DNA from 3 places in the Bacillus sp. JK62 genome. Region 2 is predicted to be linked to each of the others. Evidence: predicted binding sites of a transcription regulator. Region 2 holds the regulator's gene; each other region holds the start of a gene.
The links. Region 2 encodes Rex, which represses fermentation and respiration genes when NADH is low (regulators of the CRP and FNR family bind a similar motif). Its sites were predicted from a motif close to TTGTGAAATATTTCACAA; they were not measured.
Positions count from the first base shown of each region.

Region 1: a site for Rex is predicted at 1,881-1,898, ahead of ACWJJ4_RS18130 (L-lactate dehydrogenase). Genes of this name have one in related genera too.
Region 3: a site for Rex is predicted at 2,830-2,847, ahead of ACWJJ4_RS01935 (nitrate reductase subunit alpha). Genes of this name have one in related genera too.

Region 1 covers NZ_JBSJQA010000008.1:98,866-103,532, forward strand. Annotated here, with positions in the region: gene amyE (alpha-amylase) at 1-1,668, shown strand, start outside; gene ACWJJ4_RS18130 (L-lactate dehydrogenase) at 1,940-2,893, shown strand; gene ACWJJ4_RS18135 (MDR family MFS transporter) at 2,935-4,467, opposite strand; gene ACWJJ4_RS18140 (MarR family transcriptional regulator) at 4,582-4,667, shown strand, end outside.
Region 2 covers NZ_JBSJQA010000009.1:7,666-12,332, reverse strand. Annotated here, with positions in the region: gene ACWJJ4_RS18380 (CPBP family intramembrane glutamic endopeptidase) at 1-518, shown strand, start outside; gene ACWJJ4_RS18375 (YdiK family protein) at 515-706, shown strand; gene tatC (twin-arginine translocase subunit TatC) at 748-1,506, opposite strand; gene ACWJJ4_RS18365 (twin-arginine translocase TatA/TatE family subunit) at 1,513-1,683, opposite strand; gene ACWJJ4_RS18360 (redox-sensing transcriptional repressor Rex) at 1,702-2,349, opposite strand; gene moaC (cyclic pyranopterin monophosphate synthase MoaC) at 2,346-2,858, opposite strand; gene ACWJJ4_RS18350 (ABC-F family ATP-binding cassette domain-containing protein) at 2,998-4,667, shown strand, end outside.
Region 3 covers NZ_JBSJQA010000001.1:394,890-399,556, reverse strand. Annotated here, with positions in the region: gene ACWJJ4_RS01935 (nitrate reductase subunit alpha) at 1-2,765, opposite strand, end outside; gene ACWJJ4_RS01930 (cyclic nucleotide-binding domain-containing protein) at 2,942-3,418, opposite strand; gene ACWJJ4_RS01925 (YwiC-like family protein) at 3,561-4,280, shown strand; gene ACWJJ4_RS01920 (Crp/Fnr family transcriptional regulator) at 4,311-4,667, opposite strand, start outside.

The DNA of each region.
Region 1 (4,667 bases), on a different contig from region 2:
CCGACATCGTACCAAATCGGCAACCGTTACTTAGGCACTGAACAAGAATTTAAGGACATGTGTGCAGCCGCGGAAAAGTATGGCGTAAAAGTCATTGTCGATGCGGTTATCAATCATACCACCAGCGATTACGCCGCGATTTCTGACGAGATTAAGCGTATTCCAAACTGGACCCATGGAAACACACAAATTAAAAATTGGTCGGACAGGTGGGACGTCACTCAAAATTCATTGCTTGGGCTGTATGATTGGAATACACAGAATACTGAGGTGCAGGCCTATCTGAAACGTTTCTTGGAAAGAGCATTGAATGACGGAGCGGACGGGTTCCGCTATGATGCCGCCAAGCATATAGAGCTTCCGGATGATGGGAATTACGGCAGCCGATTTTGGCCGAATATCACAAATACATCGGCGGAGTTCCAATACGGAGAAATCCTGCAAGACAGCGCTTCCAGAGATACTGCTTATGCGAATTATATGAATGTGACGGCTTCTAACTATGGGCATTCCATCAGATCCGCTTTAAAGAACCGTAATCTGAGTGTGTCGAATATCTCCCATTATGCATCTGACGTGTCTGCGGACAAGTTAGTCACATGGGTGGAATCACATGATACGTATGCCAATGATGAGGAAGAGTCCACATGGATGAGTGATGACGATATCCGTTTAGGCTGGGCAGTGATTGGTTCCCGCTCAGGAAGCACGCCTCTTTTCTTTTCCAGACCTGAGGGCGGAGGAAATGGTGTAAGATTTCCCGGAAAAAGTCAAATAGGAGATCGCGGGAGCGCCTTATTTAAAGATCAGGCGATCACCGCGGTCAATCAATTTCACAATGTAATGGCCGGGCAGCCTGAGGAACTCTCGAATCCGAATGGGAACAATCAAATATTTATGAATCAGCGCGGCTCAAAAGGCGTTGTGCTGGCTAATGCGGGATCGTCTTCTGTCACCGTCAATACTTCAACGAAATTGCCTGACGGCAGGTATGATAATAGGGCCGGCGCCGGTTCATTTCAAGTAGCGAACGGCAAACTGACAGGTACGATCAATGCCAGATCCGCGGCTGTTCTTTATCCCGATGATATTGGAAATGCGCCTCAGGTCTTTCTTGAGAATTACCAAACGGGGGCAGTCCATTCTTTCAATGATCAGCTGACGGTCACCCTGCGTGCAAATGCGAAAACAGCAAAAGCCGTTTACCAAATCAATAATGGGCAGCAGACAGCATTTAAGGATGGAGACCGATTAACGATCGGGAAAGGAGATCCAATCGGCACGACATACAACATCAAGTTAACCGGAACGAACGGCGAGGGTGCAGAGAGAACCCAAGAATACACGTTTGTCAAAAAAGACCCGGCCCAAACCAACATCATTGGCTATCAAAATCCGGATCATTGGGGCCAGGTAAATGCTTATATTTACAAACATGATGGAGGCAGGGCCATAGAATTAACCGGATCGTGGCCGGGGAAAGCAATGACTAAGAATGCAAATGGAATTTACACGCTGACGCTGCCTGCGAATGCGGATACGGCCAATGCCAAAGTGATTTTTAACAATGGCAGCGCCCAAGTGCCCGGACAGAACCAGCCCGGCTTTGATTATGTGCAGAATGGTTTGTATAACAACTCCGGTTTAAACGGTTATCTTCCGCATTAATGGATAGGGCCATCATTACATCAGCGTGCCGGCAAACCCTTGCTTCTGGGAAAAGGACAGCGCATCTTCAATCACGCTGAAAAGATGACAACATCCTAAAACGGTTCCGTTTTAGGATGTTGTCAACAATCTGATAACCATCACCGATATTTTTTTTGTCCAAAAATCAAACTTTTCTCTTGCGAAAGTTTGTGAAATGTTGCACAATATAAATGTGAAATACTTCACAAGTTAAAAACAGACACCACGAAACACTGGAGGATGAGCATACATGATGAACGAACGAGTGAACAAAGTAGCATTAATCGGAGCAGGTTTTGTTGGAAGCAGTTATGCATTTGCGTTAATTAACCAAGGGATCACAGATGAGCTTGTGATCATTGATGTAAATAGAGAAAAAGCCATGGGCGATGTCATGGATTTAAATCACGGAAAGGCATTTGCGCCTCATCCGGTCAAAACGTCTTACGGCACATATGAGGATTGCAAGGATGCCGATATCGTGTGCATCTGTGCCGGAGCCAATCAAAAACCGGGCGAAACGAGACTTGAGCTGGTCGAAAAAAACCTCGCCATTTTTAAAAACATTGTCAGTGAAGTAATGGCAAGCGGATTTGACGGCATCTTCCTCGTTGCCACAAACCCGGTCGACATTCTCACTTATGCGACATGGACATTCAGCGGGCTTCCGAAAGAACGCGTCATCGGCAGCGGCACGACACTGGATTCTGCGCGATTCCGTTATATGCTGAGTGAATACTTCGGCGCCGCTCCGCAAAACGTACACGCCCACATTATCGGCGAGCATGGCGATACCGAGCTTCCTGTATGGAGTCACGCCAATATCGGCGGAGTGCCGGTACAGCAATTGCTGGAGAAAAATGCAGCTTACAAACAGGACGAGCTGGATCAGATCGTTGACGATGTGAAAAACGCGGCCTACCATATTATCGAGAAAAAAGGCGCGACATATTACGGAGTGGCGATGAGCCTCGCCCGCATCACAAAAGCGATTTTGCGTAATGAAAACAGCATTTTAACCGTCAGCACATATCTGGACGGCCAATACGGTGTAAACGACGTCTTTATCGGCGTTCCGGCCGTCGTCAATCGAAACGGCATCGCAGGCGTGACGGAACTTGAGCTGAATGAAACAGAACAGGCTCAATTCAGCCGCAGCGCACACGTGCTGAAAGATATTCTCGCTCCGCATTTCGCAGAGTAAACAAAAAAGCAGTACATGACAAACGCCATGTACTGCTTTTTTTAATTCGCTTTTTTCGCCATTTCCTGAGAGGTTTTTACTCTCGCTTTTCCCATAAACAAAATGGTAACGGCCGCAATGACGATCGGCGCCAGCGCAAGCGTAAATACATATGTGATGCTTTGCGACATGGCGTCAATAATGCGATCCAGAATGTGCGGCGGAATATGGGCGCGCGTGCCGGCCTGGAAAATGTCCTGCGGATTTCCGATGTTCTGCATCGCGCCGCCCGCTCCTTTCATGCCGCTGAATGAATCTGTGAGCTTGTTGGTAAACACATTCGTCTGGATGGTTCCGAAAATCGTCACACCGAGCGTCATACCGAATGATCTCAAAAACGAGTTTGTTGAGTTGGCGCTTCCGCGGTAACGCGGCTCCAGATCGTTCATGGACGCAGCCGGCAGCAGTGAGAAGTTGAAGCCGACGCCGAATCCTGAGATCAGCATGAATACCGTCAGCATCGTACGCGCCGTATCCGGTGTCATATTGGAAAGCAGCAGCATTCCGATAAAGAAAGCGACCACGGAAATCAGCATTAAATTGCGGAACCGCACTTTCGTCTGGAAAATTCCGCCGATCATACTTCCGATAACAGAACCGATCATCATCGGCGTCAAAATAAAGCCCGCGCTTGTCGCGGTGCTTCCGTACACAGCCTGAACGAAGATCGGGATAAACACCGCTAAAATGACGAACGTGGCTCCGTAAAGGAACGCCAGAATCTGTGCCGTAGCAAATAAACGGTTTTTAAACATCCAAAATGAGATAATCGGTTCTTCCGCTTTTCTTTCCACGATAAAAAAGGCGATAAAGAACACGGCGAACACAGCGAACAGACCGATGATCTGCACGGAGTTCCAATCATACGTTTTTCCGCCGAGCTCAAGAGCGAACATCAGACCGACAATGGAAACCACCAGTGTGATTGCGCCGGCCCAGTCGATTTTCTGTTTCTTATGTTCAAGGGATTCTTTATAGTAACGAAGAATGAAAAACAATGATAAAATACCGATCGGCACGTTGATGTAAAACACCCAGTGCCAGCTGATGGAGTCGGTAATGAGCGCGCCTAAAAGCGGCCCGAGAACGCTGGAAAGGCCGAAAACGGCACCGAACATGCCCGACATTTTTCCGCGTTTTTCCGGCGGAAATAAATCAAAAATGATCGTGAAGGCGATCGGCATCAGCGCGCCTCCGCCGATTCCCTGAATGACGCGGTAAATAATGAGCTGATCCATTGTTTGGGCGATCCCGCATAATGCAGATCCGATTAAGAAAAGAATAAGACCGAATAAAAAGAAACGCTTACGTCCGTACATATCGGACAGTTTTCCGTAAATCGGCATACCGGCCATAACGGCTACCATGTATGATGCCGTCACCCACGCGAACTTATCGAAACTTCCGAGGTCCGCCACGATATTTCCCATCGCAGTGGCAACGATTGTATTATCCATAGCCGACATTAAAATGCCCAGCAAAAGACCGATGACGACAAACTTTGTCGAGGCGTCCTTCGCGGCTGTTTGTTCCATGCTTTTTTCCTCCCATACTTACTTTTGATCATTAAATTTGCTATGATCATATTAGATTTGCCGAAAATTATCTTGATCGTCAAGATAAATTGATTTTATAGGGAGGCCTGTCAGTTGTCAACAAGAAATACCAGAAGCGAGACGGAGGAAACCGCCATACAGTTATTCCGGAAGATGGCCACAAGGACGATCCTTTTTCA
Region 2 (4,667 bases):
GAAACGGGAAGAAAGCATCCGCCGGCATGTCCGTTCTCTGGGCGGTCGCGGGAATATGGCTCGCTTTATTTTCTCAGGGAATCGCCGGGATGATTGAGCAGTATGTCTTTCATGTGGGCAGCGGTTCCGAAAACACGAAAGCCATTCTTAACATTATTAAAGCCATGCCGCTCATGATTATCGTTTCTTCTATCGTCGGGCCGATTCTTGAAGAAATCATTTTCCGGAAGATCATCTTCGGTGTATTATATGAAAAAACGAATTTCTTTATCGCCGGACTGATCAGTTCCGTCATTTTCGGCATTGTGCATCAAGACCTCACGCACCTGCTGCTGTATACGGCCATGGGCTTTACCTTTGCGTTCTTGTATGTGCAGACGAAACGGATTATTGTGCCGATATTCGCCCATGTCATGATGAATACCATTGTCGTGGTCATGCAGCTCGGCCCCGCCCAAAAATATATTGAACAGCATAGTGAGCAAATGCAATTAATTATTGGAGGATTGTTTGTATGAGGAACCCAATGACTTGGGGCTTGATTTATTTCGCAGTCGGCTGTATCTTTACGTATTTGGCCGCAAGCTCTCCGGGAAGCATGTGGTCTTTTTATTCCATACTGCTGATGGTTTTCGCCGCTTATAATATCAGCATCTCGTTTAAAATGTTCGCCTTCTCATTTAAAGTGAAGAAAAATCAAAAATAATAAAAGAAAAGCCATTTCTCATCATTGAGAAATGGCTTTTTTTATGCTGATACGTCCTGGTCAGATTCACTGCCGGTCTGCCTTTTCCGATACGCCGCTTTTGAAATCAGGATACTGATCTCGTATAAAATGCAAAGCGGAATGGTAATCATCAAGTGAGACAGCAGCTCAGGCGGCGCAATCATCGCGGCGATCACGAGCAGCACAAAATATGCGTACTTCCTGATCTTCGATAAAAACATCGGCGTGATAACACCGAGTCTCGTTAAAAACATGATCAGCACCGGCATCTGAAACAGCAGCCCGAACGGAATCGTCAGCTGCAGCAGAAAATGAAAGTATTCGGTGATCCCGATCACCTGGTTGACATCCAGGTCATTCGAGACCCGCTTCATAAAATCAACGACCAGCGGAAATAAAATATAATAAGAAAACGACACACCGCCGACAAACAGCACGATCGAAATCGGAATATAGCTGAGTGTTACTTTGCGCTCCTTCTCATACAGACCCGGACTGACAAACGCCCAAATCTGATAGAGAATAATCGGCGAAGTCAAAATGATGCCGATGATAAACGCGAACTGCAAAAAGATAAACAGCGGATCCGTCAGGTTAAAAGCATTAAGGGTGAGCTCTTTTACTTCATCGGCTTTTTGAAGATACACAATGATAGGTTTTGCCAGAAAAAAGCCGGCAATAAAGAAAACCGTAAAGGATAACGCCACAATCAGCAATCGTTTCCGAAGTTCGGCAATATGCTCCACAAGCGTCATTTGATTCACTCTCATACGCGTCATCCTATCTTACTGTTCTTCTTTCTTTTTTTCCTCTTCTTCACCGGCTAATCCCTTAGTAGCGTTCTTAAATTCACGAAGCGTGTCCCCCGCCGCTTTTCCTAATTCGGGAAGCTTCTTCGGACCGAAAATAATCACCGCCACCACACCGATAACCGCCAGGCTTCCAGGACCGATCATGTGCAGCTCCTCCTTTCGCTATTCAATTTCTTCCAAAACAGAATAATGCTTTAAGAAATAAACCAATGATTGAAGCTCTACTGCTAAATCTATATGATGAATTCGAATGTGATCCGGCACATTCAAACGGGCCGGCGTAAAGTTAAGGATTCCCTTGATTCCGAGCGACACGAGCCGGTCGGTGATTGACTGGGCGGCAACCGCCGGAACGGTAAGAATCGCCACGGGTTCATCCTTTATGTGAAGCTCTAAATCATTAAGATCAAAGACAGGCACACCGCCTACCTCAGTTCCTATTTTACTCTGATTCACATCAAAAGCCATAGATATTTTTGTGTTATTATTTTTTGTGAAATTATAGTGAAGAAACGCCGTCCCCAAATTCCCGACACCGATCAAAATGACGTTCGTCGTTTCATCCTGATCCAGTGTTTTTCTGAAAAATGACAGCAGGTAATCCACATTATAGCCGTATCCTTTTTTGCCGAGCGCCCCGAAATAGGAAAAATCCCGGCGGATCGTGGCCGAATCGACTTTTACCGCATCGCTCAGTTCAGCCGATGAAACGCGCTGCTTTCCTGACGCGTGTAAATTCTTTAAAAAGCGATAATAAAGCGGCAGCCGTTTTGCCGTCGCCTGTGGAATTTTTGATTGATCCTTGTTCATGATTGGTCCTCCACTTTATACTCAGATGCATCTCTTTTAAAATCACCGTTTTTGCCTCCTGTTTTTTCCATGAGGCAGGTCGGGCCGATGACCATTCCTTTATCCAGCGCCTTGCACATGTCATACACGGTCAAAGCGCAGACTGAAGCGGAAGTTAGCGCTTCCATTTCCACACCTGTACTCCCTTTCGTTTTTACGCTTGCCTGTATATGAAGAACGGCTTCGGAATCCTTTTCCTCCCAGCCGAATGAAATGTCGACGCTGCTTAAAGAAAGCGGGTGGCACATCGGGATAATCGCTGACGTCTGCTTTGCGGCCATAATTCCTGCCACCTGTGCGACAGCCAGCACGTCTCCTTTTCCGATCTCGCGGTTTTTGATTCTGCTGTACACGTCATGTTTCATGTGTACGCTGGATATCGCAGCGGCAGTACGGACTGTTGAAGATTTATCGCTTATATCCACCATGCGGGCACGGCCTTCTTCATTAAAATGAGAAAATCCATTCATATTTAAACTCTCCTTACTTCTGATCATACACTATTTTCTCCCTGATGTCTTATCCTATAATGTTCCAATTCTGATGTATTGTTTGCTGACAGCAGGTTGATAAGCTACACTTAACTTATTATAACAGAGGTGAAATAATATGATGATCTTACAAATTAATCAGCTATCCAAATCTTTTGGCGCTGATCCTATTTTAAACAATATAAAGCTTGAAGTCAGATCTCGGGATCGCATCGCCATAGTAGGCAGAAACGGAGCCGGCAAATCAACTCTCCTTAAAATTATCGCAGGTCACCTTTCATATGAAAAGGGTGAATTAATCAAACCGAAAGAATTAACGATGGGATATCTTGCCCAGCACACAGGCTTGGAATCCCAGCTTACCATAAAAGAAGAACTGCTGAGCGTTTTTGATTTCCTGAAAGCAATGGAAAAAGAGATGCGCTCTATTGAAGAAAAGATGGCCACGGCCGCCCCGGCGGAGCTTGAGACGCTGATGAAAACCTATGACAGGCTTCAGCAGGATTTCAAGGATAAAGGCGGCTATCAATATGAAGCGGACGTCCGATCTATCCTTCACGGCCTCGGCTTCGGAAAATTTGACGATTCCGTGAAAGTGCAAAGCCTGAGCGGCGGTCAGAAAACAAGGCTTGCGCTCGGAAAACTGCTGCTGACCCAGCCTGATCTGCTTATTCTGGATGAACCGACGAACCATCTCGACATCGATACGCTTACATGGCTTGAGCATTATTTACAGGGATATTCAGGCGCAATCCTGATCGTTTCCCACGACAGATACTTTCTTGATAAAGTCGTCAGCCAAGTGTACGAGGTCTCACGGACAGAAAGCAAAAAATACCTCGGCAACTACAGCGCCTATTTAGAACAAAAAGCTGAGCAGTATGAGAAAGACCTGAAGCTGTATGAAAAACAGCAGGACGAAATCGCCAAGCTTCAAGATTTTGTCGACCGCAATCTGGCCAGAGCTTCTACAACGAAAAGAGCCCAAAGCAGACGAAAACAGCTTGAACGGATGGACGTCATGGCAAAGCCGCTCGGGGATGAGAAATCCGCCGCCTTCCGTTTTGACATTACAAAACAGAGCGGAAACGACGTCCTGCGCGTACAGGATGTTTCCATCAGCTATGACGGCCAGCCGCCGCTCTTGAAAAACCTGACCTTCGGCATTACAAGAGGCGAAAGCGCCGCCCTCGTCGGACCGAACGGAATCGGCAAATCAACCTTGCTGAAAACGATTATGAATACAATCAGTCCGGAATCCGGGTCGATCACGTACGGTTCCAATGTCACAATCGGCTATTACGATCAGGAGCAGGCTGAACTGACCTCGTCCAAACGCGTGCTGGACGAGCTGTGGGATGAATATCCGGACATGCCGGAAAAAGAGATCAGAACATGCCTCGGCAACTTTCTGTTCAGCGGAGACGATGTCCTGAAACCGGTCCGTTCGTTAAGCGGCGGTGAGAAAGCAAGAGTCGCGCTTGCCAAGCTGATGCTTCAAAAAGCAAATTTTCTCATCCTTGATGAGCCGACAAACCACCTTGACCTGGACAGTAAAGAGGTGCTGGAAAACGCCCTGATCGACTACCCGGGAACACTGTTATTTGTATCGCATGACCGCTACTTTATTAACAGGATCGCCACAAGAGTGCTGGAGCTGTCACCTGATCATGCAGAAGAATATTTGGGAGACTATGACTATTACACCGAGAAAAAAGCACAGCAGCTGGAACTGGAAGAAATGAAGCGGCAGGAAAAGGAGCAGGCTCAGCCTGCCGGCAAGGTCAA
Region 3 (4,667 bases), on a different contig from region 2:
TTGAGTGATTCATATTCATCCGCAATCGACCAGCTCATCCCTTTTGTTCCGCTCGGTTTTAAAGCCGTATGAGGGCCGAGCGCGGTCATTTTATGAAAAATGTGTTTGTAATCCCGTTCAGCGACATGGATGTTCGGCATCGTTTTTCCCGGAATGGCTTCACATTCGCCCTTGCTCCAGTCATTGATTTTTCCGAACGGCTGGGCCAATTCCTGCATCGTGTCGTGGAGGAGCGGCGTCGCGACTACCTCTTTCACCGGCTCCATCTCGACTTCTTCCGCCAGATCGGAAACGGCTTTTGACAGCGCCTTAAAAATATCCCAGTCTGACCTCGATTCCCACGGCGCCGAGATCGCCGGAGCAAAAGGATGAATGAACGGGTGCATATCCGTGCTGCTGAGATCGTGTTTTTCATACCATGTTGCCGCCGGCAGCACGATATCGGAATACAGCGCCGTACCGGCCATTCGAAAGTCGAGATTGATTAACAAGTCGAGCTTGCCTTCCGGCGCCTGTTCCCGCCATTTGATTTCTTCAGGGCGGATGCTGTCGCTGTCGTCATTCATCAGACCGTTCGTCGTCCCCAGCAGATGCTTGAGAAAATATTCATGCCCTTTTCCTGAGCTTGAGATCAGATTTGCCCGCCAGACGAAGAGATTCCTTGGGAAATTCACTTCATTGTCCGGGTCTTCAATCGCGAATTTCAGCTTTTTGTCCTGAAGCTGTGAGGCTACATACGCACCAACGTCTTCAGGTGTCGCCGCCCCCGCTTTTTCAGCTTCTTTGTACAGGTCAATGCCGTTTTGATTGAATGTCGGATAGGACGGCAGCCACCCTAATCGCGCTGCCAGCACATTGTAATCGGCGTGATGCTTGTAGCGGGATGACGCGGCTATCGGTGAAGCCAAGTCACTGATCGGCTGGTCTTCATAACGCCACTGGTCTGTCGCAAAGTAAAAAAATGAGGTGCCGTTTTGCAGTTTAGGCACGCCTTCCCAGTCCTTTGCGGTTGCAATCGTCTGCCACCCTTCAGCAGGACGGAGCTTTTCCTGCCCCACGTAATGGGCCCAGCCTCCGCCGTTTACGCCTTGGGCGCCGACGAGTAAAACAAGATTTAACACCGCACGGTAAATCGTGTCGGAGTTGAACCAGTGGTTGATTCCCGCCCCTACGATAATCATCGATCTGCCGTCTGTATCGATCGCATTTTGAGCAAACTCCCTGGCAATCTGTATAACGGCTTCTATTTTAATTCCCGTGATCTGTTCCTGCCAGGCAGGTGTGAACGGACGGGGATCATCATAAGATGCGGCTGATTGTCCGCCGATGCCCCGGTTCACGCCGTAGTTTGCCAATATCAAGTCAAACACGGTCGTGACGTACGTCTCTTCACCATTCAGATCCAATTTTTTAATAGGAAGATCCCGCTCAAGCACTTTGTTTCCGTCATTTGAAAAATACGGAATGCGCACCGAGCCGATTTCGTCCTCTATTCCGAGCACGGAGAGACGGGGTTCAATCGGTTCCCCAGTGTCTTCATCGATCATATGCAGGTTCCATTTTTGCTGTCCGTCCCAGCGGGAGCCCATTGTTCCTTGCGGTATAGCAAATTCGTTTGTTTGTTCATTCCAGACCGCAGGCTTCCATTGATCATGCTTTGTCTGCCGCCCGATGTCCTTCGCATGCAGAAACCGTCCCGCTGTGTATACGCCATTTTCTTTTGACAGGGTGACGAGGAATGGAAAATCCGTGTATTGCTTTGCGTATTCAATGAAACGTTCCGTCTCTTGATTCACGTAAAATTCCTGCAAAATGACGTGACCCATCGCCATCGCCAGGGCTCCGTCAGTCCCTTGGCGGATACTGAGCCAGTCATCCGCGAACTTTGAGGACTCCGCAAAATCGGGACTGATTGAAATCACCTTGGCGCCTTTATAGCGGGCCTCCGCCAAAAAGTGCGCGTCAGGCGTTCTCGTTAACGGAACGTTGGAACCCCATGTGATGATATAGCCTGAATTGTACCAATCACTGCTTTCCGGAACGTCCGTCTGGTCGCCCCAAATTTGCGGGGACGCCGGCGGAAGATCCGCATACCAGTCATAAAAACTGAGCATTGGGCCGCCGATTAAAGACATGAATCGCGAACCTGATGCATGGCTGATCATGGACATGGCGGGAATCGGAGAAAAACCGACATTCCGGTCAGGCCCGTATTTCATCACTGTATACAGCAGAGAGGCTGAAATCAGCTTCAGCACTTCCGGCCATTCCGCGCGGACAAAGCCGCCTTTCCCTCTTGCCTGTTTATAAGACTTCGCTTTTTCAGGGTTTTCAACGATCGCTTTCCAGGCATCCAGCGGATTTTGATGCGCCTGCAACGCTTCCCGCCACAAATTGATCAGCACACCTCGCACATATGGATATTTCACACGGAGCGGGCTGTAGATGTACCATGAAAAACTGGCCCCCCGCGGACAGCCTCTCGGTTCGAAATCAGGCATATCCGGGCCTGTTGATGGATAATTCAAGTTTTGTCCTTCCCACGTGACAATTCCGTTTTTCACATAAATATTCCAGCTGCAAGAACCCGTGCAGTTGACGCCGTGGGTGGAGCGAACGACTTTGTCGTACTGCCATCTGTTTCTGTATACATTCTCCCAATCACGATCTTCGCTTGTCGTTTGGCTATGATGATTTGAATGATGTTCGATAGGAGAAAAATAGTTTAATCTCCTGAGCAACGGACTCATTTTCTTTTTCTTCATGATCGTTCACTCCTTCCGAGTCAGGTGATGCTATGTACACTATAAACAGAGACGGCGCATCACCTTGTGAACTATGTCACACACTCTGCTTTTTTCACAAAACGTTCACACAGAGCAGCAGGAAGGATTTTCAAACGATATAGGGACGCCCGCGTCATCAAAAAAACCGGTTCTGTTTAAGAACCGGGTTCGGCGTTTTCATCCCGTGATGTATGCAGATACCTCAAAAACAACTGATAGGAACAGAAGACATTTTGCTGAAGCATCGCCAAAAAGTTCATTTGCAGCCGCGGATGGTAAGACATCATTTGCTTAAATACGGAATATGGAATATGGAGTACCAGAATATCCGGTGAGGCATTGACTGAGATAAAAGGCGATAAAGAGAGCCCGCCTTTTTCATCAATCGGAAACACATCGCCTTTTTCCCACAGCGCAACGGTTTGCGACCCTTCAGGGAGCCTGCTGTCCGTAAAACGGATATTGCCTTTTAATACAATATAAACGGATTGTGAATGAAGAAAGGATGGAGATTGGTCAGATGAGCCGCGGATAAACGTCCCGTTTTTCAGCAAGGTTTCGACAATGGACAGAGGCACTTCATTAAACATAGGAAGTTGTTTCAGAAATAATAAATAGTCACACTGATTCATAGGAAAGCCTCCTGTGCTATTGATAGCTTTAGTGTAGCCCGATTGAGCCCGCGCGGCAGTGATGTATTTCACAGCTTGTATGATAAAGGTCACTTATCAGGAGAGTGTTTGCACTTATAATGAAATAAAAAGGAGGGTTTCGATGAAAGCGATGATTCCGAAGCAGCACGGCGCATGGGCGATGCTGCTGATTCCATTTTTACTCGGCATGGTTAAGGGAGGCCCGGTTTTCTGGCATATTCCGCTCTTTCTGGGCTGGCTGTTCCTTTACTTGACGGTTTATCCCGTTTCGCTCGCTTTGAAAAAGAAACAGCTTCAGCCCTATCAAAAGTGGATATGGTATTACGGTTTTCCGGCCTGCTGCTTTTTGATCATTTCTGTCTTTCATAAGCCGCAGCTCGTCTGGATCGGCGTTTTTTTATTGCCGCTGTTTCTCATACATACGCATTATGCCCGCCGAAAAAACGAACGGGCGCTTACGAATGATATTGCGGGTGTTCTGTTCTTTTGTTCGGGCGGACTTGCGAGCTGCTGGCTGGGAACGGGAATCCTTGACGGCTGGGCTTGGTTTCTATTCTTGCAATCCGCTTTATTTTTTGTCGGGAGTTCTTTTTATGTGAAATCGGTCATAAGGGAGAGAAAAAACAGAAGGTTTGCTTACTGGTCGTGGGGATATCACCTCTTGCTCCCCTTTTTATCGGCCCTTCTCGGGGCAGGCTGGGCGTTTCTCGCTTTTATCCCAAGCAGTCTGCGGGCCTGGTTTTTTCATGGAAGAGACTGGCCGGTGAAAACGATCGGCATTCTGGAAATCGTAAATGCCGGCTTCTTTTTCGCCGTCATGTGTATATGTATCACAAGCTGAAAAACAAGGACATCGGCTGCCCTTGTTTTTTCAGTCAATATTGCAGATCTCAAGCGGACAATTTTCACACTCGATCTCGCATCGTAAATAGTCCCGCTTGTGCAAAATAATTTTTCCGGTTTCGTCTATCGAAATAACCCCTTGTTTGCGGAGGTCTCCCAGCATGCGGTTGACGCTCTCCCTTGCCGCCGCGCAAAACTTAGCCAAATCCTGATTTGTCAGCACAATGTTAATCAGAATCCCGTCGCTTCGTTCCACCCCGTAGCTGTTTGATAAGCGGATAAGGGTGGAATAGAGCGCCCCTTTTTTGCCGTGAAGAAGCAGATCCCTGATCTTAGACTGGATTTTTCGCAGATGGGTGCTCATCCATTTCATAAATTCAAACGT